2 regions of the Paenibacillus sp. G34 genome follow, and region 2 is predicted to be linked to the other one. Evidence: riboswitches for the same ligand, from Rfam matches in the RefSeq annotation. Region 2 holds a riboswitch; the other holds the start of a gene.

Region 1 (15,508 bases), 2.2 Mb from region 2:
CGTTATCCGCCGTAATGGCTGCATTTGCTGTATTGCCTTGGCTCTTCATGTCTTTCATTCGGCTGGAGGCCGCTTCCAGATCTTCTTCCTTCTGTTTACCCGTTTTGAGTAACAGAGAGGCAATCAGGAAAGAAACAACTGCAGCGACGATAACCCCTGCGAGCATTGGGATGTATCCACCTTTTGGTGTCAACAGGAAGTATGCGATGATACTACCCGGTGACGGCGCGGACACCAGTCCTGCTCCAGTCAGCATGAACGTTAACGTACCAGCGACACCGCCGGCAATAGCTGCCAGAATCAGAATCGGTCTCATCAGAATGTACGGGAAGTAAATTTCGTGAATTCCGCCGAAGAAATGAATGACCACTGCACCAGGTGCAGAAGATTTCGCCATTCCACGACCGAAGAAACAGTAAGCAAGCAAAATACCTAGTCCCGGCCCCGGGTTAGACTCAAGCATGTAAAGAACGGATTGGCCCAGCTCTCTTGCCTGATCTGTTGCAATTGGTGTTAAGATCCCGTGGTTAATGGCATTGTTCAGGAACAATACTTTACCGGGTTCAATAATCAGATTGACGAGTGGCAATAAGCCGAGGTTCATTAGACCCTGTACACCCGCAGATAATACTTTGCTGATCGCTTCAACTGCCGGCCCGATCCCGAGCAATGAGATAATGCCCAAAATTCCACCGATGATTCCTGCCGAGAAGTTGTTGACCAGCATCTCAAACCCGGCTCTAATCTTACCCTCAATGGATTTGTCGAACTTCTTGATGACCCATGCTCCGAGCGGTCCCGCAATCATTGCACCGAGGAACATTGGAATGTCACTACCTACAATCACACCGATGGTCATAATCGCACCAACGACACCACCACGCTGACCGTGGACCATCGTACCTCCGGTGTAACCGATCAAGAGTGGCAGCAAATAATTAATCATCGGACCTACGAGTTGTTCTAGCGTCGCATTCGGGAACCATCCTGTTTTAATAAACATCGCGGTGATGAGTCCCCAAGCAATAAATGCGCCCATATTCGGCATAACCATGCCGCTCAAGAACCGTCCGAAACGTTGTACACCTACACGTATTCCACCCTTAGAATTGGACATTTGGTCCAAATTACTCATTGGTTTATCCTCCTTGGATCAAGTCATTATCAATATGAAAGGGGTATCATTCTTCCCTTGCTGTAATCCTAAGCGAGAAACCTTTCCTGTTCAATCAAATGAAAGCGTAGTCTCGTCATGAATAATGATGACAACATTAGATTATGTAATCGTTTTTTAATAAGAATATATGCTCAAACCCTTGATATACAAGGATTATTCCGGGTATGATTTTGTTCATATACAGTATGCAAAGCAATAAAATAGCTTGGTCGGTTCGAACTGTTTTTATTCATGAAATCTACGTCACTCCTGCTTGAGCACTCTCCAAAATGCACCAAAAACACACCAAAAAAACCTGCATAAGCTCACAGCTCACGCAGGTTTGGAGATAAAATGATCTATTTATATGTGATTATATATATGTCCATAAGTACAAAAAAATCGGTGATCAGCCTGGTTTACTCCTCCGTATGTTTACGATATGCGTCCGCATTCAACAATGTAGCTAAAGCAGCTGTTATATCTCCATCGACACGGATTTCAATCATCCAGCCATCTTCATAAGGAGAGCTGTTCACCAGTTCTGGCGAGTCCTGCAAAGCTTCATTGACTGCAATAATGGTACCGCTGACGGGTGAGAACAGATCCGACACCGTTTTGACCGATTCAATCGTACCGATGCTCTCTTCTGCTTTTACACTTGCTTCAAGATCAGGCAATTCTACAAACACAATGTCACCCAGCTGATGCTGTGCGAACTCGGTAATGCCAATACGTACGGTATCCTCCCCTACGGTTTGCACCCATTCGTGCTCTTCACTGTACAGGAAATCATTTCTCAATTCGCTCATCGATATCCGCCTCGCTTTTCATTAATGAGTGCATGCGTTCTTTGACCTTCACCTTTTTCCCAGACAATAGCGTATGACATTTCAGATTCAAATGTCAAGTTAGCTCACAATTTATATGAATTTCGACACCCCGACATGTGTAACCTTACGCTACTCTTTCTGCATATAATGGTGAATATTAGAATAGTAAGCGTACTCTTTTAAAATACACGAACATTAATACGTTCACAATACAAAATATTCGTATTTTACACTATTTTAATGATATTGTTCTTGACATCAGGAGTGTATTCACGTTTTAATGAGAAGAGAAACTGAAGTTAATTGGACTACGTATGAACCGCGGATGAATGTAAAGGGAGAGATTGCCTGTACACCCGGTTTGGGGATGTGCATGAGGCGGCGCCGAAGGAGTAAACCACCGACAAGCGGGGGTGAATCTCTCAGGCAAAAGGACTTTTACAGGACGCAACTCTGGAGAGCATCTAATCGTCCAGTTCGGACGTTATGATCACCCAAGGGGAAACCTGTCTACATAAACGGCGGGGTAACTCTCAGGTACAAGGGACAGAGCCTAAGAATACAGCGTGCTACTTGGCATGCCGGTTCTTTGGCCTGTCCTTTTCCTTTTTCCCAAAAAATGAAATGCAGGATACCGAATCGTCTACCTAAAGCGTGTCTGTTATAAATGACTGATCAACTTACTTATGACTGTACTTGTTTTATGACGGAATTGAACTTGAATTAACTAATTGGATAATTTGGATGTAGCTTTACTTAGTATCTCATCGCTTTTATATTTTGTTTATTACAACGAACCAAGCATTAAGACTCGGCTCTTAAAACGTGTTTCTATACTCGGCCCGCTAAAGGCCATAACGAGGTGATTGGATGTCTGATTTGTTAAGAACACCACTCTTCCCCCTATATGCGCAATATGAAGGCGTACGTTGCATTGATTTTGGCGGCTGGGAGCTCCCCGTGCAGTTTAGTGGTATTCAAAAGGAACATGAAGCGGTGCGTGAGCGCGCCGGACTGTTCGATGTATCCCATATGGGCGAATTCACCGTATCGGGTGAACAAGCGGAGGCCTTTTTACAGCACATGATGACTAACGATGTGACCACAATTGTACCAGGTCAGGCACAATACACGCTGATGTGTTACCCCGATGGCGGTGTGGTGGATGACCTGCTCATCTATAAACTCGCGGAGCAACACTACATGCTGGTCGTCAATGCCTCCAATATCGACAAAGACTGGGCATGGTTGCAGGAGCACATTATACCTGGGGTGAACATGACCAATGATTCCGAGCAAACGGCGTTGCTGGCGATACAAGGCCCTTTGGCGGTCGATATTCTCTCGAAGGTCACAGGTTCAGAGGTGGACGCAAGCACCATTGAACCGTTCCGCTTCGTGCAGCATGCCGAGGTATGCGGAGTAAAGTTGCTACTGTCGCGCACTGGATATACAGGTGAAGATGGTTTTGAATTGTATGTTGCAGCAGATCAGGCGGCCCTCGTATGGAACGGACTGATGGAAGCCGGTGCTGATGTAGGCCTCGTTCCAGCAGGACTTGGTGCGCGTGATACACTGCGATTCGAAGCGAAGTTGCCTTTGTACGGTCAGGAGCTGTCACCCACCATCTCTCCACTGGAGGCAGGGCTTGGCATGTTCGTGAAATTAAATGCCGGACCTTTTATCGGACATGAAGCTTTGTTGCAACAAAAAAATGACGGTCCTGCCCGCAAGCTGATTGGCATCGAAGTGCTGGAGCGTGGCATACCGCGGCCACATTACCCGATCTATGCGGACGGCGTTCAGATCGGTGAAGTGACAACCGGAACACAGTCCCCAACCTTGAAGCGTAATCTGGGCCTCGCCCTAATTGACAGCAAGTATGCTGCAATAGGCACTCCGCTGGAGATTGAGATCCGTGGCAAAAAGCTGAAAGCCGAGGTCGTCAAGACCCCTTTTCATAAACGGACACGTACGTCAAAGACACCTACTCAAGGAGCTGAGCAAGCATGAGCAAGCACCGCTACATTCCCATGACAGAACAAGACCAGAGCGCAATGCTGGCCACGATCGGCGTGGATACGCTTGAAGATTTATTCAAAGATATCCCGCAGGAGATTCGTTATCAGGGCGAGTTGCCTGTCTCCTCCAAACTGGATGAATATGCCTTAACTCGCCACATGTCGAAACAGGCTGGCTCCAATGCTAACTTTGAGACACATGCCAGCTTCCTCGGCGCAGGCATCTATGACCACCACATCCCTTCGGTCATCAACCATGTCATTTCCCGTTCGGAGTTCTATACAGCCTACACCCCTTATCAGCCGGAGATCAGCCAAGGAGAATTGCAGGCTATCTTTGAATTTCAATCGTATATTTGCGAGTTGACAGGTATGGCAGTAGCCAATGCGAGTATGTATGATGGTGCAACGGCCTTTGCGGAAGCAGGCAATCTTGCCGCCGCAGCTACCCGTCGCAAACAGCTTATCGTATCTCGCACCGTTCACCCGGAAGCCCGTCAGGTGTTGCAGGCGTACGCACATGGCCTCAGTCTTGAGATTGTAGAGATTGGTTACAAAGATGGGGTTACAGACTGGGATGCCCTGCAAGCAGCCATTTCAGACGATACCGCAGCGGTTATGATTCAAAGCCCGAACTTTTTTGGTGCCGTGGAAAATGTAAAGCATGCCGCCGACCTTGTGCACACGCACAAAGGACTGCTCGTGGTGAGCGCCAACCCGCTGTCGCTCGGTTTGCTGGAAGCCCCAGGCAAGCTGGGGGCCGACATCGTTGTAGGCGATGCGCAGCCCCTCGGAATCGCCGCATCGCTCGGCGGACCCACTTGCGGATACTTCGCCGTGTCCCAGGCTCACATGCGCCGGATTCCTGGTCGAATCGTCGGCCAGACAACCGATCGCAACGGCAAACGTGGTTTCGTGCTGACGCTGCAAGCCCGTGAACAGCATATTCGTCGCGAAAAAGCGACGTCCAACATCTGTTCTAATCAGGCTTTGTTAGCACTTAGTGCTTCTGTCTATATGTCTACCCTGGGAAGACAAGGCATGATCGATGTTGCTGATCTGAATTTGCAGAAGAGTTACTATGCACGAAATACGTTAGCCGCTATTCCAGGGGTGAGCCTCACTTTTACTGCCCCTACGTTTAACGAATTCGTCATCCAGCTCCCTGAAGGAACCGATGTGGATGCTCTTCAGCTGAAACTGCTGGATGCAGGCTTCATCGGCGGTTATGAACTCGGACGTGAATATTCGGAACTGGCAGGACATCTGCTCATTGCGGTCACCGAACGACGCAGCAAAGAAGAGATCGATGAATTCGCACGTGTATTGGAGGGATCGCTGTGACTCAGGAAACGACTACAAAAGCAAACATTGCGGGTACTTCACCGGATACATCTAACCTACCTCAGTCAGTCAATCAGCCGACTGGAATGGACTCAGAAGCCCAAGGAACCTCAACCAGTCCGCAAGTCGCACCGTCCGTTGCTCCCGAACAAACTCTGATTTTCGAATTGAGCAGTCCTGGTCGCGTGGCCTATTCATTGCCGGAATGTGATGTTCCCCGTCAGGATGCTGACACGTTGATTCCCCGGGAAATGCTGCGCTCGGAAGCGGCCGCGTTGCCGGAAGTATTCGAGGTTGATGTTATTCGTCATTATACGGCATTGTCCCGCCGCAACTTCGGGGTAGATAACGGCTTTTATCCACTTGGTTCCTGTACGATGAAATACAATCCGAAGATTAATGAAGATGTAGCACGTTACAATGGTTTTGCCAAAATCCATCCGTATCAGCATGAATCCAGTCTTCAAGGTGCTCTCGAACTGCTCCATACTTTACAAAATGATCTTGCTGGTCTGACAGGTATGGATGCCGTAACTCTGCAACCTGCTGCCGGAGCACACGGGGAATGGACCGGGCTTATGATGATTCGAGCTTATCACGAAAGCCGTGGTGAACTGCGTACCAAGGTCATCGTTCCGGATTCCTCACATGGCACAAACCCTGCCAGCGCAACCGTAGCGGGATTCGAAACGGTCACAATTCCGTCTCGCGCCGACGGTCTGGTCGATCTGGATGCACTGCGTGCTGCAGTCGGTTCAGATACCGCAGCACTCATGCTAACCAATCCAAACACGCTCGGTTTGTTTGAAAAGGATATTCAAGAGATTGCGTCCATCGTGCACGAAGCTGGCGGATTGTTGTATTATGACGGAGCCAACTCCAATGCCATCATGGGCATTACACGTCCTGGCGATATGGGCTTTGATGTGGTGCATCTGAACTTGCATAAAACGATGAGCACACCTCACGGTGGGGGTGGCCCTGGTGCCGGACCTGTCGGTGTAAAGAGCCGCCTGATTCCCTTCCTACCTAAACCGATGGTTGTTCAGAATGATCAAGGCATGTACGCTCTGGATTACGAAGGAAATCAATCGATCGGCCGGGTCAAAGCCTATTATGGCAACTTCGGCATCCTGGTTCGTGCTTATGCTTACATTCGCACCTATGGGCCAGAGGGTCTGCGTCGCGTATCCGAATGCGCTGTGCTGAACGCCAATTATATGATGGCTCGCTTGGCCCCCCATTACGAGATTCCTTATCCCGGCGTGTGCAAACATGAATTTGTTATGTCAGGCCGCCGCCTGAAACAGTACGGTGTGCGTACACTGGATGTAACCAAACGCCTGCTGGACTTTGGGTATCACCCGCCAACCATCTACTTCCCGCTTAATGTCGAGGAGTGCATTATGATTGAGCCAACGGAAACCGAGAGCAAAGAGACGCTGGACGGATTTATCGATACAATGATCCGTATTGCCAAAGAAGCAGAAGAAACACCGGAATTGGTGCTCAATGCTCCGTACGGCACGCCGGTAACTCGTCTCGATGAAACGACCGCAGCACGTAAACCTGTATTAAACTGTGCTTGCAGCTAAATAAGTTAAATTATTTTTTACGCATTCTGCTTCGATGATAACCCTTTCTTACAAGGTCTGTGATCCCAGGATTTCTGGATCTCCTTGTTCTTAAGAATAATCCGATGATAAGCGTAAGCTATCTATGTAATCCCCTTATGTATGATGAGGCATTCTCTCATTCTCACAAGGGGATTTTCTTTATCTTTCTATAACATTTGTAACACCAGCCGTCGTTTCGCACGTCAACAAAAAAAGCCGGCCCCCACTGAATCGTGGACACCGGCAATATTGCTACACTAAGGCAGCCCTTTATTCGGAAAAAGAAAACCTCAAATCCGGAGGAAACTCCGGCAAAATTACGCTTGAATGCTTTGAACCAGTTCAACCACTTGTTCAGCGGTTTGCATTTCCAAAGCTTTGGCAGCCAGTTCCTGCATATCTGCACGGGACAATTTGGTGATCTGGCTACGTGCTGGCAGAATGGAAGTTGCGCTCATGCTGAACTCATCCAGTCCAAGACCAAGCAGCAATGGAATTGCTGTTTCGTCTCCTGCCATCTCACCACACATGCCAGCCCATTTACCTTCACGATGCGCTGCATCGATAACCATTTTGACCAAACGCAAAATAGCCGGGTTGTATGGTTGGTAAAGATAAGATACACGCTCATTCATCCGGTCAGCAGCCATCGTGTACTGAATCAGATCGTTGGTACCGATACTGAAGAAGTCCACTTCTTTGGCGAATTGATCCGCCATTACAGCTGTTGATGGAATTTCGACCATGATCCCGAGTTGAATGCTATCAGAAACAGCGATCCCTTCAGCAACCAGCTTTTCCTTCTCTTCGAGCAGGACAGCTTTGGCTTCACGGAATTCACCCAGTGTTGCAATCATAGGGAACATGACACGCAGGTTTCCGTGTACACTTGCACGCAGTAATGCACGCAATTGAGTACGGAAGATATCCAGACGGTCCAGACACAGACGAACTGCGCGGAAGCCGAGGAATGGATTCATTTCTTTTGGCAGATCCAGATAAGGAAGCTCTTTGTCTCCGCCGATGTCGAGTGTACGAACTACGACAGGTTTGCCTTCCATTTTTTCAAGTACAGCTTTGTAAGCATTGTACTGAATGTCTTCGGAAGGAAGCTTGTCTCTTCCCATGTACAAGAACTCGGTACGATACAAGCCTACCGCCTCGCCGCCGTTTTCCAATACACCAGTTACATCGTTCGGCGTACCGATATTTGCAGCCAGTTCCACATGAACGTTGTCCACCGTAACCGTTGGTTCGTCACGCAGTTTTCTCCACTCCGCACGCTGTGCATCATACTGTTCCTGTTTGGCACGGTATTCAGCAACGACGTCATCTGTCGGGTTAACCAGAACTTGACCGTCCAGACCGTCAACAATGATCAAGTCTCCTTGTTTCGCTTGAGCTAGGATGTCTTTCGTTCCAACCACAGCCGGAATCTCAAGGGAACGAGCCATGATCGCCGAGTGAGAAGTACGTCCACCAATGTTGGTTGCAAAACCTTTAACATACTGGCGGTTCAATTGAGCTGTATCAGAAGGTGTTAAATCCTCTGCAAGCACAATCACTTCTTCACTGATTTCAGCCGGGCTCATGAAGTCGATACCAAGCAAGTGATTTAGCACACGCTTCGTAACGTCACGCATATCCGCTGCACGTTCTTGCAGGTATGCACTCTTCATGTTTTCGAACATCGAGATGAACTGGGAAGCTGTCTCATTCAGTGCAAATTCTGCATTGATCATGTCATCAGCGATCTTCGCTTTCACCGGATCAATCAGTTCCGGGTCATCCAGGATGAGCAAATGCGATGCAAAAATCTCTGCTTTTTTCTCGCCGAGCTCTTGTAAAGTACGCTCTTTGATCGCCTCAAGCTCAGCGCGGGATTTACCCAGCGCCGAGTCAAGTTTAGCGATCTCTGCGTCAACGTCGTTAATCTGGCGTTTTTCTACAGAGTAGTCAGGATGCTCCAAGATAAACGCCTTGGCGATAGCAATACCCGCCGAAGCCGCGATCCCGGAAACATTAAGCATTAATTTCGCCCAACCCTTCGTTAACCATAACATCTGTCAAAGCTTGAAGTGCTTCAGCTTCGCCTTCACCTTCAACGATGATGCTGATAGTGTCACCTTGCTCCAGACCAAGGGAAAGAACGCCCAGAATGGATTTCAATGTTACTTTTTTGCCGTTTGCTTCTGCGAAGGATTCAGCACCTTTGAATTTGTTTGCTGTATTAACCAGGGCAGTTGCCGGACGTGCGTGGATACCATCTTCGTCTGTAATTCTGAATGTTTGTTGCATTACAATCATCTCGCTTTCGGTAGTTTAGTTTAGGCATTGCATATATTTACACTTGCTTGCCATCGTTGGAACAGTTCTTATTTTATCTCAATGATCGGCTGATCGCCAACTTTGAGCACGCCACTCTTCTTCAAAGTGACGGTAGAGCCTTCTGGCAGGTTGGTGAATATCACCGGAGAAATGATCGAAGGAGCGTTCGCTTTGACATACTCCAGATCCACTTCCATAATCGGTTGTCCTGCGGATACCAGATCACCTTCCTGAACCAGTACGTTGAAACCTTGACCTTTCAGTTTCACCGTATTAACACCTATGTGAACAAGCACTTCCTTGCCACCGTCGGACATAATGCCTACTGCGTGTTTGCTTGGAAATACATTAAATACTTTACCATACACAGGAGATGTAATCGTTCCGTCATGTGGCAAAATGGCAAACCCGTCACCTGTCATTTTTTCAGCAAAGACCGGATCAGGTACGTTGGTAATATCCATCAGCTCACCATTGACTGGCATCACGATATCCTCTGATACAATGCGCTCACCTTGTTCGCCCTGTGCCTTCTCCTCTTCAGGAGTCGGTTTAACATCAGCAGCTGGAGTTGGCGCAGGTGTACGTCCTGCAATGATATCTTGCATTTGGGACTTGATCGTATCGGAACGTGTTCCGAAGATGGCTTGAACATTATTACCCACTTCAAGCACACCAGATGCACCCAATTGTTTCAAACGATCTTTTTGTACATTGGATTTCTCATTGACTTCGATCCGCAAACGAGTAATACATGCATCCAGATGTTTAATGTTTTCCTTTCCGCCGAAGGCTTCGAGGATATTATGAGGCAGATCGTCCGTGGAGCCTGAAGAACCGCCGGATGCAGTTTCCGCAGATACCTCTTCACGTCCAGGTGTTTTGAGATTGAACTTGCGAATGATCAATCGGAATCCGAAGTAGTAGATCACAGCAAGGATCAAACCGACAATGATAACGTCCCACCATGGCGTACGGTTTGGAATGATACCGAAGATCAGGAAGTCAATGAAACCGCCTGAGAAGGTCATCCCAATTTTGACATCAAGCAATTGCATCGTCATGAAAGACAGACCCGCAAAGATACAGTGTACCGCAAACAAAATCGGTGCTACGAACAGGAACGAGAACTCAAGTGGTTCTGTGATCCCTGTCAGGAATGATGTCAGTGCAGCTGAACCCATGATGCCTGCAACATATTTTTTATGCTCAGGTCTTGCTTCATGGTACATCGCAAGTGCTGCCGCTGGCAAACCGAACATCATGAACGGGAATTTACCTACTTGGAACGTTCCTGCAGTCAATGCAACGCCATCACGCAGTTGACTGAAGAAAATCTTCTGATCCCCGCGGATCACTTCACCCGCTTTGTTCACATATTCACCGAACTCAAACCAGAATGGGGAGTAGAAAATGTGATGCAGACCAAACGGAATCAGTGACCGTTCCACAACACCGAAGATAAAGGCCGACAAGGTCGGGCTGGTATCTACCATGAAGTGAGAAATGGCATTTAATCCGTTCTGGATTGGTGGCCAGATGACCACAAGCAGCAACCCTAACAGCAGGGAAACGACTGAAGTGACAATAGGAACAAAACGTTTACCTGCGAAGAATCCTAGGTAAGACGGTAGTTCGATTTTGAAGAACCGATTGTAACACAGTGCTGCGGCGATACCAATGATGATACCTCCAAACACCCCTGTGCTTAGTGTTGGAATACCCAGGATACTTGCGTAACCAGGTACTTTGCCGATCATAGCAGGCGTAACGCCTACTGCGGAACCCAAAGTCACATTCATGACCAGGTAACCGATGATGGCTGCAAGTCCTGCTACACCTTCACCGCCAGCGAGTCCAACAGCTACCCCGACAGCAAACAGCAATGCCAGATTATCAAATACGATCTGACCTGCGTTCATCATTATAGTTGCAATCGAGTTTACCCAAGGGGTATCGAGCGCAGTCGCATATTGCAGGAAATCCGGATTCACCAGCATGTTACCGATTCCGAGCAGCAAACCTGCGGCTGGCAAGATCGCTACAGGCAACATAAGAGCTTTACCTACTCTTTGCAATACACCAAAAAGCTTTTTAAACATCGCGTCGTATTCTTCCTTTCGTCTAAGTCTGTATGTCGTGATGCAAGCAAGGGAACACAAAAAAGGCATGAACTAATAAAAGTGAACTGCGCCTACCTTGGGGTATAGCATACCCTTAATAAGGTAGAACAATCACACTCTAATTAACTCATGCCTGATCGAGTCAGTAACACGTCGCTTATGTTTATTCAGTTGCTTGATTACGGTCACCATTGTAGCACCACTTCAAACGCATTGCAAGCCTTTACAGAAAAAAACGTGATTTTGTTAAAATTTCCGACATAATTTCACTTATTCTCTTCTTCTTTCCGTTGATTCAGTCGTTGCAGATGTATCGTTAGATACCCAACTTCTGCCGGATACACAGGCAATTTTAGTCGTTTCTCCATCACCTTAGTGAGCTTCCATGCAAGCGAGTACATTTCGGGGTACTCCAATTTGAGCAAAGAATCCAGCTTATGCAGTTCCTCCACCTTATCTCCACGGCGTACACGTTCCAGGGCGAACCGAAGGTGAGTTAACAGACGGGAATAATCCAAAGACTGCGTTTCGAAGGAATAGTCGAGCTGGTCTGCAACCAGGTTTACCAAATCCGTAATTAATTGAGAATGCTCTCGTACCTGTGATATATTCTGGTTTGTCATCGCGCTGTAGATATGCAGTGCCACAAAACCAATCTCATCCTGACCCAGGTCTACACCCATTTTTTCCTTAATTAGACGAACGGCATATTCACCCATCCGGTACTCGTCCGGGTAAATCTCCCTTGTTTCATATAAAAACGGGTTTTGAATGACAATCCCCTGTTCTTTGCGTTTTAGCGCAAATGAAATATGATCTGTTAAGGCAATATGAATATGTTCATTAAGCTGAACGTCTGTACGCTCGGCGATATACGTGATGACTTCATTAATAATCTCGATCAAAGCTTCATCTACCTGCGGAAGAAGCTGTTTGTACTGCTCCTGTTCCTGCTGGTTCTTTAAAATAAACATCTTCTCCACAGCGGTTAGTGGGATGCCATCACTCGGCTTCCGATTAAAACCGATCCCCTTGCCGATGACAACAACCTCGCCATGCTCAGGATGCTGTGCAATAATTACATTATTATTTAGCGCTTTAGCTACATGCAGGCTGCTCATTTTTGCACCTCTTTTTTTCACACCATCTTGGATGTGCCTGACACATCTTCAAACCAAATCAAAAAAACATCCGGAGCGGGCAAACCGCGCCGGACGTCTCGCTTAAAAAGTAACAAAAATTCGCCATAAGGTCAATAGACCAGCCATGTAATTAAGCTACCATTTCTTACTCTTTACTATCGTTACGCTCCACAATGCTCTCGATAATAGGTGATGTCTGTTTTACAGCTTCACTCGAAGGCACGGCCACTGGTGTAGCTGTTTTCGGTTTGGTCAACCCTTTGATCAGCTGCTCCACGTCGATACCTGATACGCTTTTCAACATTTCAGGTGCAGTAGCCATCAGTTCCGTAACGTAGTTGCTGACACGTGCAGCACCCTCGCCTTTACCTGTATCTACGACCGTCAACTTATCAATCGAGGAGATTGGCTCAGCGATTTTACCAGCCAATTCAGGCAACATTTTGACAATGATATCGAGTACCGCAGCTTCGCCAAACTTCTGGAATGCCTCTGCCAATTTTTCTTTGGCTTCCGCTTCGGCAAGACCACGCAGACGAATAACTTCTGCATCAGCTGTACCTTTTGCACGCTCTGCATCCGCAATAGCCTGACCTTCAAGCCGTTTTTGCTCGGCTGTTGCCTTAGCTTGGGTTTCAATGGAGTATTGAACCGCATCGGCTTCACGCATCCGTTTTGCTTTATCGGCTTCCGCAGCCTGCTCAACGGCATAACGATCCGCTTCCGCTTTTTTCTTCACTTCTGCGTCATATTGTTTCTCACGAACCGTAATCTCTTTTTCTTGCAGGTCGATCTCACGCTCTTTACGTACGAGTTCAACTTTCATCTGCTCTTCAACAACCGTTTGTCTTGCACGCGCTTCATGGATATGATACGCCTGATCGGCTTCCGCCTTGGCTGTATCCTGATCACGTTTAAAGGCTGCTACTTTCAATTCTTTCTCTTTGGCTGCCTCGGCAATATTGGTATCACGAAGCAACTCTGCTTTTTGTCCTTGCTCTTCGGCATTTGCCTTCTGAATCCGTGCATCCCGCATTGCTTCTGCTTCGGCAATTTCAGCATCCCGTTTCACGGCTGCGATTCTTGGTTTACCGAGCGCATCCAAATATCCTTGTTTATCGCGAACATCCTTAATGGTAAAGGAAACGATCTGCAGACCCATCTTTTTCAGATCCCGTGCTGCCACACCTTGAACCTCTTGAGCAAAACGATCTCTGTTCCGGTATACCTCTTCCACCGTCATCGTACCGAGAATGGCCCGTAAATGCCCCTCCAGCACTTCCTGTGCTTCGCCCCTCAGCGCGTCAACCGGTTTACCGATAAATTGCTCAGCAGCCGTTGCAACGTCCTCTACAGCGCTTCCGACCTTGATGATCGCCACCCCGTCAGCAATAACAGGAACACCCTGTTCTGTGTAGACTTCAGGCGTGGAGACATCGAGCTTGTGTGACAGTAACGAAATAAATTCAGACTGCTGGAACACAGGCAGGATGAACGCCCCGCCGCCGCGCACGATTTTGATTTTACGTCCTGACTCATCTTCTGAAATATTTTTGCTGCCCAGGAATGAACCGGTTACAATCATCGCTTCGTCGGGGCCTACCGTTTTGTATCTCGCCCAGAAAGCTAAACCCAAAATCAAAATCACACCAACAACCACGACAGGAATTAACAATACATCCCAATCCATATTTTCAATCATTCACATCTCTCCCCTTATCTCGTAAGTATTAAAATCATTTTTTGCTATCGTCAGTTCCCTGCAATATTAGAAAACTTCACTGACCTAGACATCCTTAAGTACATCTTCTTCCCACTCGGATACACGCAATACTCCGTCCACCACATCGATGACAACCACTCGTGCCCCCACCGAAATGGGAAGCTGTTCGAAGCTGGACGCTGTCTGAATGGTGTTGCCAGATGCAAAACGAATCATGACTTCACCAAATCCGTTTGCTGGTACCGGAATCGTGATTTCACCAATTTTGCCCGCAAACTCCTTCATGGAGAAACCAATTGAAACGTCACTGTTACGCATCGGCTTGATATATGCGAAGAATACCAGCATGGCTGCAGCAATACCGATCAGCAGGGATAAGATCAGATTCGACATCACACTAAGAGAGCTGTACCGCGTCAGTAGTATGCCTGCTCCACCAAAAGCAGTGATGGATCCCGCCAGTACAACAGGTTTAAAAAAATCAACACCGGGCATTTCGAAAGCACCATCCAGCAAACCGTCAATCAAGTCACCTAGCACCAGACTCACAATGGCAAAAACGGCACCTCCGATGAGACACCCCCAATAGATTGCTTCCATCCCCTCTTCCTCCTCTCCGCTGCAATTTCTCCCAACTGTGCATTCCACATGTAAATAAATACGTACATCCAGGCAAAATGTTTCAAAATCTTTCCTGAGTTGTATTGAGAAGACGCTAATGGGTATTAGCATCATAATATTCAGGAATGCTCCATTTCTCTCTTCCATGCCAATTCACGGTGTGGAATCACAGAAGTGATTCACAGTAATCCAGACACTAAAAAACGCAAGCCTCCAGCAGGAGACTTGCGTTTATATTAGTAGTGCAATAGGTATTAAGCTTACACATCAAGCTTCTTAATTCACTTACAGCGAAGCTTTGTAGATGGATACCACATCTTCACGTTGCAGCTTTTTAAAGTTACCGAACGGCCCGAACAGCATCGCTTTATCCGCCATAACCTCAATCTGACTGTCATCAATATCATAGTCAGCCAGACGGTTTGGTGCACCAATGGATGTCCAGAACTTGCTGAGTGCATCAATGCCCTCCTCGGCAATCTGTCTGTCAGATTTACCTTCAGGGTTCACATCAAACACATTGATTGCAAGACGTTTGAAACGATCCACCTTCACATCCAGGTTATGTCTCATCCAGTGCGGGAACAGGATTGCAAGTCCG
Region 2 (15,508 bases):
CTCTTTCAGATAATCCAGTCGCAATCCGAAATTTAGTGCCTGCATTGCTGTTAATCCAATCGGGGCCAAAAACACCAGAAACCAGATGCCTTTGCCACGAATTTTAAGCCAGTCGGCCGATAATGCACGTCCTGTCATAGGGAAGCCCCCTCGCCAATGACACGCATGAAGAGATCCTCCAAAGACTGTCTCTGTTCTTCAACCCGGTATACATCATGATCCTGTTCAATCAAACGGCGTACCAGTAGCGCCACTGCGCTGTTATCCATATAGGGAAAGGTAAGCTCCGCACCCTGTCTCTGACCAAATTGTCCCTGCTCACGAGCAAGCTTCATGGCTGCCTCCGGTTCCGATACCGTGAGCCTGATCGAGCTGCCTGTCTGACTGTGCAGACTCGCCATCGTATCCTGCATCACCATTTTGCCATCTCGTATGATGCCGACACGGCTCGCCATCTGCTCCACTTCACTCAGCAAGTGACTGGATACAAGAACGGTAATGCCATGCTCCAGCGGCATGCGTTTGATGAGCTCTCGAATCTCCTGAATACCTGCCGGGTCGAGTCCGTTTGTTGGCTCATCCAGAATAAGTAGCTCCGGGTCGCCTAATAGTGCACTGGCAATACCCAGACGCTGTTTCATCCCGAGAGAGTATCCTTTTACGGCGCGTTTAGCATCTTTCGTCAGATCAACAATGGATAGCACTTCGGCAATTCTTGATTTCGGCACATTGATAATACGACGCAACACTTCAAGATTCTCTACCGCATTCAGATGTCCATAATAGGAAGGGTACTCCACTAGAGAACCTACGCGACGTAAAATATCCATGCGTTCCTTCCGAATATCTTTGTCGAAAACCCGGATGACACCTTTGGTCGGTTTGATCAATCCAAGAAGCATACGGATCGTTGTTGTTTTGCCGGCCCCGTTGGGACCAAGGAAGCCGTAGATATCTCCCTTTTTAATATGAAGGTCAAGTTCACGAACCGCAGCACGGTCCTTGTATGTTTTCCATAAATTCGCTGTTTGAATAATATTTTCACTCACCATTAATCACCTCGGAACTATCGTAACCCTCCAAGGTTAAAGCAAGCGTACGTCCAAGTTTAAGTTTAGTTTAAAAAGAGAAATCTCTGCTGCCTGCGGCTTAAAGTTCCTTAAAGCTCCAGTTCGTCATCTTTTCCGCTGTACAGATAGGTTCGGACACCGCTATCCGAGCTATCCACTCGCTTCCGTAGCCCCATCTCCCGAATCAACAGATCTACAATAGACAAGCCAAGTCCTGTGCCTTTGGTACCTGAATCCGGCTGAATCCCTGGCCCGTGATCCTCGATCACTATGGCAGTTTGGCCTTGTATCTGCTCGGTGGATATGCGAATAAACTTGCCGCTCGCCGCATGACGAACTACATTTTGGAACAGATTATCCAGCACACGTCTTAAGCCTTGCTCATCTACATCCCAAATTAACGGGGTTTCCGGCAGATCGATATCGATATCGAACTCCTCTTTCTCCCACACCGGGTACCAGGAGGCTGCAGCTTCTCTAATCATCCGCAGCACATCTCTCCGCTCCAGCTTTAATGTATACCTTCCACTAGCCAGCAGATTAAAAGAGAGCATGTTATCAATCAATTCCCCGAGATCTTGCATTTTGCCTTCCATACGGCTCAGCGCATGAACACCTTGTTCGCTGAGGATTTCTTTGTTCAGTGCATGCATATGTCCTCGAATTACTGTGAGTGGTGTTCTCAGGTCATGAGACAATCCGGCAACCAACCGTTTACGTAGCTGCTCTTCTTCCCGCTCACGCCGGCGGCTGCCCGTTAACTGCTGAACCATCTGGTTAAAAGATTCCTCCAAATGTCCAATCTCATCCGACCTCCGAACATCTACAGGAAGCGGTATACCCTCCTTACTCGGAGTGACCATTGCTGACTGCAAATGAATCAGCCTTTTGCGGATTTTAGCGAAGAATAGAACGGACATAATGATAAAGATCATAAATACAATCAGCATAACCGCCCCAAAATAGACGAACTCGAGTAGCCCGTTACTGGAGGAATTCTGGAGCATGTTACGAGGGATTTCAATGACCATAAACCCTTGCCCCTTATTTACATTCCCTCCACCAATAAAAGCAACAACGGTTAGAGGATCGCGAAAATTTGCTTTTTTCATGAACTCCACCGTGTGATTGGCGGTCCATATTGCAGGAATCCGGGTCTCTTCCGTCTTGCCGGTTGGCAAAAGCCATTTCAACAAAACATCTGTACTTGGAGCCTCCGGCTCCCCCGATGTGGTGTCCAGAGGTTTGGATGACCTCGACTTCGACATTTCCGTCTCTTCTCCACCAAGCACCATTGTCGTTCGGCCTGTTGCATCTACACGATACATGGCAGATTTGGGGTACTTCTTCTGTAGCTCTTTCATTCGGGCTTTAATCATTGAATCAGATGCTCCATCCAGCTTTTTAGACTCAATGGCCCACAGGCTGGTGATTTGATCAGAGTTACCATACGGCGCATCTTCAACAGGATTTACATGATTGATAATTACAACGAAAACCGTAGCTACCACAGGAACCACAACAGGTACAAACAGTACAGCAGCCAATATCAGAAGCATATATCTGGACATCAGAGATCGTCCAAACTTTATTTTGGGCCGCATAGGCCGCCCCTTGTTGCTTTCTCTGTTTTGTTCAGACTTTCTGGCCTTCCGTTCTTTCACCCACTTGATCATGGCTTCTTCACGCGATAACCCACACCGCGCACGGTCTGAATAATAACCGGATTCGCTGGATCAAGCTCAAGCTTCTCGCGCAAATGCCGGATATGCACCATTAACGTTTTGTCTCCGTCCAGATATGGCTCGTTCCAGACCGCTTCATAAATCTGTTCTTTGGTACGGATCATGCCCATATGCCGGAGCAAATAAGCGAAGATGTGGAACTGTTTGCCTGATAGTATAATCTCTTCTCCCGTCTGCTCATTAACGATCCGGTTATCTTGCTCATAGATCGACAGATGATCAAGTGTAAGAACAGCTTCACTGGATACCACCGTGCCTGCCTTCCGCAGCTGAACCTCGATCCGCGCAGCAAGCTCGTCCGGATGGAACGGTTTGGTCACATAATCATCGGCAAAATCAAGCCCATGCAACTTGTCATCAATGGATGTTCTGGCCGAGAGCATGACGATGGGCACAGCAGGATGTTCTTTTTTCAAACGTTGCCCTACCGTAAAACCGTCAAGTCCCGGCAACATAACATCTAATATGACCAGAGAACAGTCTAACGCAGCCTCAGCGGCGCCTTCACCACTCCCAAGCCAGACGACCTCATAGCCACGCTCCTCCAGATCCTCCCTCACCCATGTTGCAATTTCCGTATCATCCTCAATGTATAACAGTTTAGTTTTCATCTATGTACTCGTTTCCTTTCCATCCTCTTGGGTTAATGATATATCTGGGCAAAGTTGCTTATCTGTATTGATTTTAATTTTGATATTGTGACTTTAATTTCGAAGTAGAGACGCTTCCTCGCCAGATTAAATGTAAGCCCAGCTGCACAAGCTACAATGTCTGAATGTCCGTTAACTTGGCTCGATAGACATCTCAAATTGACTCGTTTGGAGCCAGCCCTCTCTTTTTATACCATTATTATAACGCAATTTTTATACCTTCATTATAACGCAATCTGCAGTCACGTAGTATGAGGCCACATGTTTCAATAGTTACGATCTACATATTCTACGCACTTCCTGAATGTCTGATATTTTTAACTTTTCATACTTCACTTACATCTGATGGGAGGAATTTCACATGCTGCTCGAAGCTATATTTCATCAACCCAAACGGAACTGGGCTTACGCCTATGATCAGGATACCATCCGCCTGCGTCTGCGTGCCAAAAAGAATGATCTCACCGAGGTGTATGCTCTGACAGGAGACAAATATGCATGGGAAGAAACCCGAGATATGGTTCCTTTGTCCAAACTCACGTCAGACTCTATGTTTGACTACTACGAAGGGGAAGTGAAACCGCCGTATCATCGATTGAAGTATGCCTTTTTGCTCAAAAGTGGCAATGAACAGATCTGGATGACCGAGACGGACTTCCAGGAAGAAGAGCCGGGTGATCCGGGCCGCATGTTCCAGTTCCCTTATATTCATGCCGGAGCTGTTTTTACACCCCCAGCGTGGGTAAAAGATGCCGTGTTTTATCAGATTTTTCCCGAGCGATTCGCAAATGGCGACGCTTCAATTAATCCCAAGGAAATCGAACCTTGGGGCGGCGAACCTACGCCTTTCAACTTCTTTGGCGGTGATCTACAAGGTGTGATCAATCATCTCGATTACCTCAGTGAACTAGGTATCAACGCAATCTACTTTACTCCGATCTTCGAGGCTACAACCAATCATAAATATGATACCGAAGACTATCTTCGTGTAGACCGTCATTTCGGTGATGCAGATACAGTGAAACGTTTGGTGAAGCTTTGTCATGAGCGTGGCATTCGTGTACTGCTCGATGCGGTGTTCAATCATTCAGGCAAAACGTTCGCCCCATTCCTCGACGTGCAAAAATATGGTTCCGATTCCAAATACAAAGACTGGTTCCATGTGCATGAATTCCCGCTGGACGTGAAGGATGGCATTCCGACCTATGAGACATTCGGCTTTGAAGCCCATATGCCTAAGCTGAATACGGAGAATCCCGATGTGAAGGCATACTTGCTGGAGGTAGCCGAATATTGGATTAAAGAAGTAGGCACCGACGGCTGGCGCCTCGATGTAGCCGATGAAGTGGATGATGCCTTCTGGCGGGATTTCAGACGTGTCGTCAAGGCAGCCAACCCGGACGCCTACATTCTGGGCGAGATATGGAACGAATCTTCTGCCTGGTTGCAGGGTGATCAGTTCGATGCCGCGATGAACTACCCCTTTACCGCAGCCGTAAATTCTTTCTTTGTGGAAGACAAGATGCACGCCGAACAATTTGCCCATGCCATTGGTCGCCAGTTATCCCGCTATCCGCTCCAGGCAAGCGAGGTGGCGTTTAACCTACTGGATAGTCACGATACACCTCGCCTGCTTACGCTATGCGAAGGGGATCAACGCAAGATGAGACTTGCTGCCTTGTTCCAATTCACTTACATGGGGACACCCTGCATCTATTATGGTGACGAGATTGGCCTCGACGGTGAACATGATCCGGGATGCCGTAAATGCATGGAATGGGATGAAACGAAGCAAGATCGGGAGTTACTCGGCTTTTATCAGAAGTTGATTGCTCTACGTCATGCCCATCCTGCACTGCGTGCAGAAGGCACGGTTCGTTTCCTGCAAGCTCAGGCAGGTGGCAGTCAGATTGTGATGGAACGCCAAAGTGCAGATGAGCGCGTTCTGGTTCTGTTCAACCGTTCGGAGGAAACCGCCATCGTTGAACTGGATGCAGGAAGCCAGCCTTGGACTGAGCTGTTTGAAGGTAATCATCGCACAGCTCTAGACAATGGCGTGCTTGCAATCGAACTGCCTGCCTACGGCTATGCAGTTATGTGCACCGAAGTAGAGTAGAGCAAGGTGCATTGCAAAGGTCTGAAATAAAAACGTCTACCTCGCCTTTTGGACTGTTGATAGAAGATAAATAGCTTGGCTCATCTTTGATCCCAAACCAAACTAAATTAAAACAAGCGTTCTGCGAACCTGAGCTATTCAGGTTGAAGGACGCTTGTATATTGTAATTTATTCGTGTTATATGGTGTAACGACCCCATTATCTACTTTCACTAGTCGATAAACACCCCGAATCAATGCCTGATCCCATGATCCGGCAAGCTCTTATTACTTCTCATCCATTTCTGGTTGTACTCCTGATGCTGCTGAATGTGTTTCTGATGTCTCTTCCGGCTCCGCCCGCTTCGCCTTAGGTTTGGCCAGCTTCTCCATCATCTTGCGGCCTGTAGGTGTCTGGGCCAGCCCTCCTTGCGCTGTCTCGCGGTGGCGGCTTGGCATGGCACTGCCCACCTCTAGCATAACGTCGATAACTTCGTCCGACGGAATGGCACTGCGCACCCCAGCGAGCGCCATATCAGCCGCAGCCAGTGCAGTAACGGCTCCGAGTCCGTTGCGCACGATACAAGGAATCTCTACAAGGCCGGCAACTGGATCGCAGATAAGGCCTAATGTATTTTTCAAAGCCAATCCCACTGCATGCACGACCTGCTCCGGTGTTCCTCCACGAAGTTCGACCATCGCACCGGCAGCCATGCCAATCGCAGACCCGACTTCTGCCTGGCAACCACCCTCGGCACCAGAGATAAACGAATTGTTGGCAATCACGTATCCGATGGCTCCGGCGCAGAACAATCCATTCACCAAATGTTCATCCGTCCAACCGAAGCGTTCCTGTGAGCTAATAAACACCCCCGGAATGATGCCACAAGATCCTGCCGTCGGCGTAGCCACAATACGTCCCATGGAGGCATTCACTTCCGATACACACAGTGCATAGGCCATAGCAAGGGCAGAAGCATCACCAGAGCATGTCTCGCCTTGGCGAATGTATTCGGCCATCTTTTTCCCGTCTCCGCCTGTCAGTCCGCTACGTGAGGTTGTATCTTCTGTAAGTCCTTTATGAACGGCTTCCTTCATCACCTGATAGTACTCCGACATCTGCTTCACCACGTCAGCTTCCGGTGTATTCGTCTCCTGTACCTGCTCTTCAATCATCAGCTGTGCAATTGTTTTGGACTCCGCAGTACAGATGGTATTCAATTCATGCAAATGTTTAAATCGCATTCGGATCCCCCCCTCGCTTTAGATCAATCACACGAATGTTCAGCACATGATCCAGTGAACGCAATTTATTCAAAATCTCTTCACTTGGAGGAGCATCCATCTCCATTGCAGTAAGAGCTTCACCGTCACGAGCTTTCCTATCTACTTGCATATACCCGATGTTCACTCCAGAGGAGCTGATTGCCGAGGTTACGGATGCCAGAACACCTGCTTTATCCGCATGACGCAAAACAAGTGTTGGAAACTCCCCGCTGATCTGTACACGAAAATCATTCAGTGCATGGACAGACACGCTACCGCCACCGATAGACGCGCCTATTAATGAGCATTCCCGTTCGCCGTGCCACAATTCAATCTTAACTGTGTTTGGGTGAGGAGCTGGCAGACCACTGGTGTAAAATTCAACTTCCATACCTGCTTCAACTGCAAACTGTTCTGCATCTGGTATACGCGGATCATCCGTAACGTAGCCCAGCAAACCTCCGATTAGAGCCAGATCGGTGCCGTGTCCCTGATAGGTATCTGCAAATGAGCCGTATAATGTAAGCCGAGCTCGTTCCGGAGTGCATCCCAGCCACTGCCGCGCAATTCGGCCCAGTCTTGCAGCCCCTGCTGTATGTGAACTGGATGGCCCCGTCATAGAAGGACCAATAATTGAAAAAACATCTTTAAATCGCACCTTATAACCCTCCAATTGGTTTCGTCATCGTTCTCCAGACAAGAAGACCACCATTATGTTCCTGATTTACTGAATGATGACATGAAAAAAGGACAGAAGAAGGCCACTCGCCCTCTCTCTGTCCTTGATACCTGAGAGTTTCATGATCGCAGCACCGGGCAGAACAAGATCAAGTACATTCACATACGAGTCTGTTCAGCGTGCTAACCCATCATATTCCCCTTGGGTGGCGCTTCTTTCGCGCACTCTCCAGAGTTGCGTCCAACGACGGTACGTTTACCTGAGAGATTAACAGTTATGCCGGGTGCATAACCACTTGCTCCTTCGGTGCCTTAAGCGGACCTACTAAAGTACGTTTTCGCAGCATCTCTACAATGCAACATACTGATCTGTACCGTACTTATTCAGCCCACTTAGGTCTCTCCCGCTCGTTATCATTCGCTGTATTCTGTTCATTCATTATAAAAGTTAATCATTCTGGCATGTATTCAATCATATACAGCGTAATATGCCGCACTGTATATGTCAACAAAAGTGACGTAATCATACGGACCTGTATTGTAAGATCTCTGGATAGCGGAAAATAACGATTCAACAGGATTGCCAAGGCAGGTTATACCTGGGAAATAAAGATTTATATTTTCTACATCTATCTCTATAATTTCTATATTTATATGCATCCTCTGATCGTAATGTTCAGCGTTCCCGCACTCGCATATTAGTCACCTTACTTCGAAAACTGTAGAGATTCAGCCCACGACTGTAGTTTTTCTTCTGTCCATGTTTCATTCTCTCCCATGACCGAATAACGAAGACCATCCTCACTCCACGACAAGTTCCGAATTATAGACATGTATGAACCTTCTGTATCACGAATGTTAACTTTCTTTTCCTCTGGAAGCAGCTTTTCATCTACGTTTTCCTCTGGTGCTTTAAATATGGTCATGCTGAGTTCTGGTTTGTTATCCTTCACATAGTATAACGTTACCTCATCCCGGCTATGTTCACCCATGGAAGAAGTCATCTCGATTCTCGATAATTGCAGATCTTCCTCCGCGTATTGTAAGAATGGCTTTCCTAGGGCCTTCTCGGCTTCTTCCATTGTAATCACTTTGTTATTCATTACATCATTCATTTTTTTCACTTCAACGTCTGCGGGAATGTCCAATGTAAATGTCTGATCCGTGAACTCAGGATTATAATCAATTACGTCATACAGAATCTCGGATTTGGTATCGCCATACGTACTGGTCGCTTTAACGACCGTCCATTTCTTGGGATCTATCCAATACTGGGATGACATCAACAATGAATTTCCCTCCTTAGGAGTCAATTCGATATGCATTACTTCACGATTTTGAAGTTTTTCTTGCCCCAGCATCTTCACGTTGTGAGTATCACGCATTCGTTCCAGTTGATCTAGCAGCATTTGCTTCTGCGTTGGGTTAGGTTCTTGCTGGAGCGCTGATGAGTCCATCGAAAATGCAGTTTTTGCCTCTTTTTCATAGAGCAGAATCTCAGGCCCGCTGTGAACCGCATAGCTTACATTCCCACCGTCCTCTGTTTCAATCCGCTTTTGTCCTGTTTTTCCGTCCACCCATTCTTTCACTTGTATCGTGTTTGTAATCTGCTCATCTGTCCACATCTTCAATACACCTTCTGCGTAGTAGGATGCTTGCTCCGACTCGGCAGTAATAATTTTATCAATCATGTCGTCTCCTGACATGCCAAGCAGTTCCTTTTCGGAACAACCCGCAAACAGTGAACCTGCGATCAAGGCTACTCCTAGTACTTTCCATCCACTTTTAATCACAATCCTTCATCCTCCTTCGTTAATATCTCTGAAAAATCATCGTTTCCTAGTTCCGGCAATCGGCATACTGCTACAGTTCCATAATGTTCCGAGGACCACATTCGCATATCTCCCCCATGCTTCAAAGCAATCCTTCTCGCTATGCTCAGTCCTAATCCAGAGCCCCCTGCATAGCCTTGTCTCTCCTGATTGTGATATTGAACGTAAGGCTCAAAAATCCGTTCCAGCTGTTCTGGCGGAATTGCCGGACCTTCATTTTGCACCAAAATTATAGTTGCCCCGATTCTATACGTATTAAGCTCCGTTCTTTGTGACAGATTGATCCACTCAGGTAACTCCTTTGATGAATCAATGATTGCAAGCCCAATTCTGCCGCTCGGTGGAGTATAACGAAGTGCGTTATGCACTAGATTATCGGTCAGACGCATCAATGATTCAGGGTGAATTCGGTAGAAGCGATTGGTACGTACAGACATCTGTATGGTGTGGTTTTTACGTTCCGCAAGTTCACCATAACTGCCAAGCAGCATTTCGAAAAACTCTTCCCCTTCTACCTCCACCATAGCCAGCTCCGAATCATCGGAGCCTAACGCTGTGTACATCTCGAGCTCTCCAATCATCTGTTTCATACGGCCAACATTCCTGGCAATCACCTCTTTGTACTCCTGTCTTTCCAATTGTTCAGAACGTACATCCATACTAAGCGCTTCTGCATAGGCACTGATGGACATCAGCGGTGTCTTTAAGTCGTGAGACAGAGATGCCACAATCATCTCTTTTTCCTTTTGTTGCTTCTCCACTTCCATTTGCGTTTGTCTTATGGTTTGTTGCATTGCATCAAACTGCTTTAACAACATCCCCATCTCATCATGACGTGTGTGACCACTTGTACCTTCTGGTTCCTCTCCACGGGCAAAGGTATGCATTCGATTCATCAACATCTTCATGGGATAGAAAAGCTTGCGTGATAATAACCACAGCACCGTGCCGTACAACAAAACAAAGAATAATACTGCTCCGCTAACGACCCATGTTGTTCGAATCGAGATACCATCCAGCCAATCTTGCCGCAGCATCGTTATTTCATAAATACCAACCAGTTCACCTTGATGCCATACCGGCTTTTTCAGCGAAAACGTGCGGTGACGAATCTGCAGATTGTACAGGTTTCGGTATAGTTCGGAAGTTCTCACAGTGTATCCGCTCGTTGTCCACGCATCCCCTCCAGAAGTAAACACACGAATACCTGAAGGCAAATAAAGATTAAAACTTATTTGTTTATTCGCAAGCTTAGGGAGGTTATGATGACGCTCGGGATCCTGTAATTCGTAAAGGGTTGGATCATTCAACACCTGCTCGATGGGGGAGAGACGTTCGGATAATTCTACATATTCCTTTACAGATCGCTGGTTCTCGTAATAGTTATATAGGGAAAATAATGCCCAGCCTGCTGCAATGGGCAACAACATGACAATCAAAAACGCAAGCATCAGCCAGTATTTCAGCTTCATTTGACCTGTTCTCCGATAAAGCGATAACCGCTCCCCCACACAGTTTCTATCCAGCGCGGCTGATGCGGCTCGTCACTCAACTTGGCTCGTAAGCTTTTTATATGCACGGTAACTGTGCCAGAATTCTCCTCTGCTGGCTGACCCCAGACATGTTCATAAATCTCAGTTTTGGTGAACACCCTGCCTTGATTTGAAGCCAGCAGCATGAGCAGCGCCCTTTCTTTTCCTGTTAATTGCAGATCGGTATCATTCAACCTCACCTGCTGATTCACTGGATGTATGGACAACCCGTCATTGTACAGCTGAAGAACCGAAGGCAATGGGCTGCCTAGATACCTGCGGTATCTGCTCAGATGAGCTTCAACTCGCGCTGTGAGTTCTGCCAGACTGAAGGGTTTCGTGATATAATCATCCGCACCCAAACCAAGTCCTTTGAGTTTGCTTTCCTCCTGTGTACGTGCGCTCATGATTAACACCGGAACATCACTGATTAACCTGACATGTTTACAGACCGTAAATCCATCCATCTCCGGCAGCATCAGATCGAGCAGGACAAGCTGATATTCTCCATTTCTAAAATCTTCCCAGCTCTCCAGTCCGCTTGATGCCCAAGTCACTGCATACCCTTCACGACGCAGATGGTCTAATAGTATACGGGCAATTTCCGGATCATCCTCCACGAGCAGTATGTTATCCGTATCTGTCATTGCGCTTTCATCCTCCCATGACTAAAGTGTAGCGAAAAATACATATGATTCTGCAAAGTTTATACTTTCTTTATAATTATGGATACACTATGTGCACGCGTTCCCAAGTTCTTACTAAGAACAAAAAGAGCTTCCTGAACCTCAGGACGCCCGGCAGTCTATGTTTAATTCATGAACAAGTCCTACTCCGCCTCCAGACCAGCGACATTGGTAAGTCAGCACCATATCACTGATTTGATTTACCCACCTTGAGATATACTTCTTTATTAATCGATGAGTTTTCATTATCAAACATGCCCCTTACTATCTGGAAAATCCCCCCTTCCTTATACGTGGTCCCCAATCGATAAAGCACCAATTGGTTAATTAACACTCCGTTACGTCTCAGGTTAACGTTTAAAGCCAATGCTCCAGAGTGTCGATACAACCAAGCATTGATACTCCTCTCTTTTTATTTTTTTGAAATCACGGCTGCCATGCTTAGTGAGAACACAAACAAAAGTAGGTACAACCAGACATGTCTGATTTCCAGTACCTCTTTCCCTAAAAGTGTGAGAACGGCCAGAGCAATTACACCCAGAGAGCCAAAGACACTCGAAATACTTAAAGAAGTTTTAAAAAATCTTAGCTTAACTCGTTCATCCGCATAAGGTATTCCCGTCTTTACTTGCTTCCTACGCTTGATAATATAAGGCATAGCTGCTGCAATGACAAAAGCAATTACCATTAAGACGTACTCCATTTTCATAACTCATCATCCCCTCTAAAAAATATTTCCTCAATCGACTTCTCAAAATAATCAGCAATTCTGAATGATAATTCTAAACTTGGATTGAATTTGTTGTTTTCAATTGCGATGATGGTCTGCCTAGTTACATGAAGGATTTTGGCTAATTCTTCTTGAGTAAGGCCGCTTTCTTTTCTTAATTTTTGTACATTGTTCAAAATCACCGGTAACAATCATCCTTATAAAGTAAAGTTTTGTATACATTAACATTAATCTACATCATCCAAAATGTAAAGTTTTATATACTTTTTTTTATCGTATATGGTTTTTACCTCAAAAGCTAAGCTGTAAACACACGAAAAATAGTGAATAGTTGACGGTAATAAATATCCGTAGGCGTTCTAATAAAAATCCACGAAAAGAGTCAAAATCATAGATGCTGGAGTGGGAACTCCTCACCGAACTGGTGAAATTCGTACAACGAAAAAAAGCATGATCCCTGAACACTTTCGTGCCCAAAATCATGCTCTAATTGAATATATCGCTGTAGTTGTTCCACTTTAACCGAAACGACCCATAATATATTCCTGCGTCAGACGATTGTCCGGGTTGGTAAAAATGTGTTCCGTCTCACCGTGTTCAATCAGACTACCGAGATAAAAATAAGCCGTATAATCCGAGATGCGCGCTGCCTGCTGCATGTTATGGGTAACAATAACGATGCGTAGCTCCTGCTTCAACTCCGAAATCAATTCCTCGACCTTACCCGTAGATACCGGATCAAGGGCAGATGCCGGCTCATCGAGCAATAGAATCTGCGGGTCAACGGACAATGCTCGCGCGATACAAAGACGCTGCTGCTGACCACCTGATAGTGCCAGGGCCGATTCATGCAGTCTGTCCTTTACTTCATCCCAAAGTGCTGCGCGGCGTAAGCTTTTTTCCACAATCTCATCCAGTGCTTTCTTACTCTTCGTACCGCGGTAGCGGGGGCCAAATGCGATATTGTTGTAGATGGACTTATGAAAAGGGTTTGGCTTCTGCCACACCATGCCGATTTTCTGACGAAGTTTAATTACATCCGTACCCGGTTCGTTGAGGTCATTGCCATCCATCCAGATGTGTCCCTGTGTACGTGAGCCCGCAATCTCATCATTCATCCGGTTCAACGAACGGAGAAACGTGGATTTACCGCAACCGGACGGCCCAATCAGGGCCGTTACACTGGCTTCGGGGAAAGTCAGACTGATCTGTTTCACAGCCTGAAAATGTCCATAATATATGCTTAACTGTTCCGTACCAAAAGGTATGGCCATGTGGATTTCCTCCTTATTTCGAAGCTGTCATACGTCGGTACACAACCCGGCCGATCCAGCGTGCGCTCAGATTGAATGCCAGTACCAGAATAACTAGCACGGCAGAAGCACCTGCTGCAATTTCTTTGGAATCTGGTCCGATGCCTTCACTGTTGACTTTCCAGATGTGCACGGCCAGTGTTTCCGCAGGACGAAGCGGATTAATCGGTGATCTTGGACTTGTCGGATTCCAGTCCGTAAAGTCCAGCGGTGGACTACTCATACCCGCAGTGAACATCAGGGCCGCAGCTTCACCGAAAATCCGGCCGGAGGCCAGAATCGTACCTGTGATCAAGCTTGGCAGTGCCACAGGCAGCAAAATCGACGTGATGATCTTCCATTTGGACAAACCAAGAGCGAGTCCAGCTTCCTTCTGCTCTTTGGGAACAGCCCGGAAAGCTTGCTCCGTCGTCCGAACCATCAGCGGCAGGTTGAATATTGCCAGTGCCATCGCACCCGATAAGAGAGAGAATCCAAGGCCGAACGTATTGACGATCAGCAATAGTCCGAACAAACCGATAACGATGGAAGGGAATGATGACAACACTTCGACAACCAGACGGATAAAACTTGTAATTCGACCTGGCTTGGCGTATTCCGCCATATAGATACCTCCGCCCCAACCGAGCGGGATCGTAATGATCAACGTTAGTACAAGCAAAAAGATAGAGTTAAAGAGCTGCGGCCCTATACCGCCGCCGCCTTTGAGCAATTGCGGTGCACTTGTCAGGAAGTTCCAGTTAATCTGACCGATCCCCCGGAACAGAATAAATCCGAGTAGACCGAGCAAAAGCACAACAATGAATAAAGCCAGAATTACAATGACTACTGTTGCAATTTTATCTGCTGTTTTTGGCTTCATTCTCATACCCGGTTCCTCCTTTCAAGCAGGCGAACCAGAATGACGAAGACAAAGGTCATTACCAGCAGGACAAGCGCCATGCTCCACAATGCATTATTATGAACAGAACCCATCGTGGTATTACCCATACTCAGGGTGATTACACTTGTTAATGTTGAAGCTGATTCGAGCAGGGATGTCGGTACATGCGGTGCATTACCGATAACCATCTGCACAGCGAGTGCTTCACCAAATGCGCGAGCCATACCGAGAACAATACCTGTAAGCAATGCAGGCAGAACAGTCGGAATGATTACCCGATAGATCGTCTGCCAACGTGTCGCACCAAGCGCATAAGATGATTCACGCAAGCCTTTAGGCAAAGCAGATAGTGCATCTGCCATAATACTCGTTACAGTAGGCAATATCATGACGGACAAGACGAGACATCCGGCTGCAATCCCGATACCAGCCCCTCCGAAGATACTGCGCAACATGGGAACAATTACGCTTAGGCCGATAAATCCATAAACAACAGATGGAATACCGGAGAGCAATTCAATCGCAGGCTGTAAAATCTTTTTACCTTTACCCGGTACAATCTCGGTCATAAAGAGCGCTGCACACAGACTAAGCGGACTCGCAATCAATGCTGCAAGCAAGGTGGTTGTAAAGGAACCCGTAATAAACGGTAATGCACCATAAACGCCAGGCTCACCTGTAGGATTCCACGTTTTCCCGAAAATGAACTCTCGCAGGCTGACACCATCCTGGAAAAAGGTTGACAATCCTTTGGATGCGACAAAATATACGATGGAAAACATGACAACGATCAGGAAAACGACACATATCGACGTGTAAATCCGTCCCGTCCACTCTTCCCAGTAATGTTTCTCTCTCAAGGGCCGGCGTGGTTTCAGTTTATTGTTCATTACCGTTCCCCCTTCGGTCTGTTCCATAACAACCATCCTTCTATAGTAGAATTAGTGCAAAATATGGGATAATTCCTGAGCAAACCGCGCAAAGAGGCAGGACCTGGGTCCGCCTCTTTCGCTGTATGCGCAAGTTTCA

The links. Region 2 has a riboswitch for glycine ahead of sdaAB (L-serine ammonia-lyase, iron-sulfur-dependent subunit beta). Riboswitches for the same ligand answer to the same signal wherever they lie in the genome.
Region 1: linked by a shared signal. The riboswitch ahead of gcvT (glycine cleavage system aminomethyltransferase GcvT) and the one ahead of sdaAB (L-serine ammonia-lyase, iron-sulfur-dependent subunit beta) in region 2 are both predicted to bind glycine.

What each region holds. Positions count from the first base shown of each region.
Region 1 covers NZ_CM166469.1:4,829,681-4,845,188, forward strand. Annotated here, with positions in the region: gene AC1VYS_RS21890 (PTS mannitol transporter subunit IIBC) at 1-1,135, opposite strand, end outside; gene gcvH (glycine cleavage system protein GcvH) at 1,576-1,968, opposite strand; glycine riboswitch at 2,315-2,437, shown strand; glycine riboswitch at 2,441-2,541, shown strand; gene gcvT (glycine cleavage system aminomethyltransferase GcvT) at 2,860-4,002, shown strand; gene gcvPA (aminomethyl-transferring glycine dehydrogenase subunit GcvPA) at 3,999-5,354, shown strand; gene gcvPB (aminomethyl-transferring glycine dehydrogenase subunit GcvPB) at 5,441-6,949, shown strand; gene ptsP (phosphoenolpyruvate--protein phosphotransferase) at 7,288-9,000, opposite strand; gene AC1VYS_RS21920 (HPr family phosphocarrier protein) at 8,993-9,268, opposite strand; gene ptsG (glucose-specific PTS transporter subunit IIBC) at 9,346-11,400, opposite strand; gene glcT (glucose PTS transporter transcription antiterminator GlcT) at 11,688-12,542, opposite strand; gene AC1VYS_RS21935 (flotillin family protein) at 12,709-14,265, opposite strand; gene AC1VYS_RS21940 (NfeD family membrane protein) at 14,350-14,886, opposite strand; gene AC1VYS_RS21945 (iron-containing alcohol dehydrogenase) at 15,193-15,508, opposite strand, start outside.
Region 2 covers NZ_CM166469.1:525,883-541,390, reverse strand. Annotated here, with positions in the region: gene AC1VYS_RS02575 (ABC transporter permease) at 1-138, opposite strand, end outside; gene AC1VYS_RS02570 (ABC transporter ATP-binding protein) at 135-1,049, opposite strand; gene AC1VYS_RS02565 (HAMP domain-containing sensor histidine kinase) at 1,160-2,641, opposite strand; gene AC1VYS_RS02560 (response regulator transcription factor) at 2,743-3,426, opposite strand; gene AC1VYS_RS02555 (alpha-glycosidase) at 3,827-5,581, shown strand; gene sdaAA (L-serine ammonia-lyase, iron-sulfur-dependent, subunit alpha) at 5,848-6,804, opposite strand; gene sdaAB (L-serine ammonia-lyase, iron-sulfur-dependent subunit beta) at 6,794-7,483, opposite strand; glycine riboswitch at 7,600-7,738, opposite strand; glycine riboswitch at 7,743-7,920, opposite strand; gene AC1VYS_RS02540 (LolA family protein) at 8,211-9,296, opposite strand; gene AC1VYS_RS02535 (sensor histidine kinase) at 9,293-10,807, opposite strand; gene AC1VYS_RS02530 (response regulator transcription factor) at 10,804-11,514, opposite strand; gene AC1VYS_RS02525 (hypothetical protein) at 11,966-12,262, opposite strand; gene AC1VYS_RS02520 (helix-turn-helix transcriptional regulator) at 12,259-12,465, opposite strand; gene pstB (phosphate ABC transporter ATP-binding protein PstB) at 12,802-13,557, opposite strand; gene pstA (phosphate ABC transporter permease PstA) at 13,571-14,458, opposite strand; gene pstC (phosphate ABC transporter permease subunit PstC) at 14,461-15,369, opposite strand.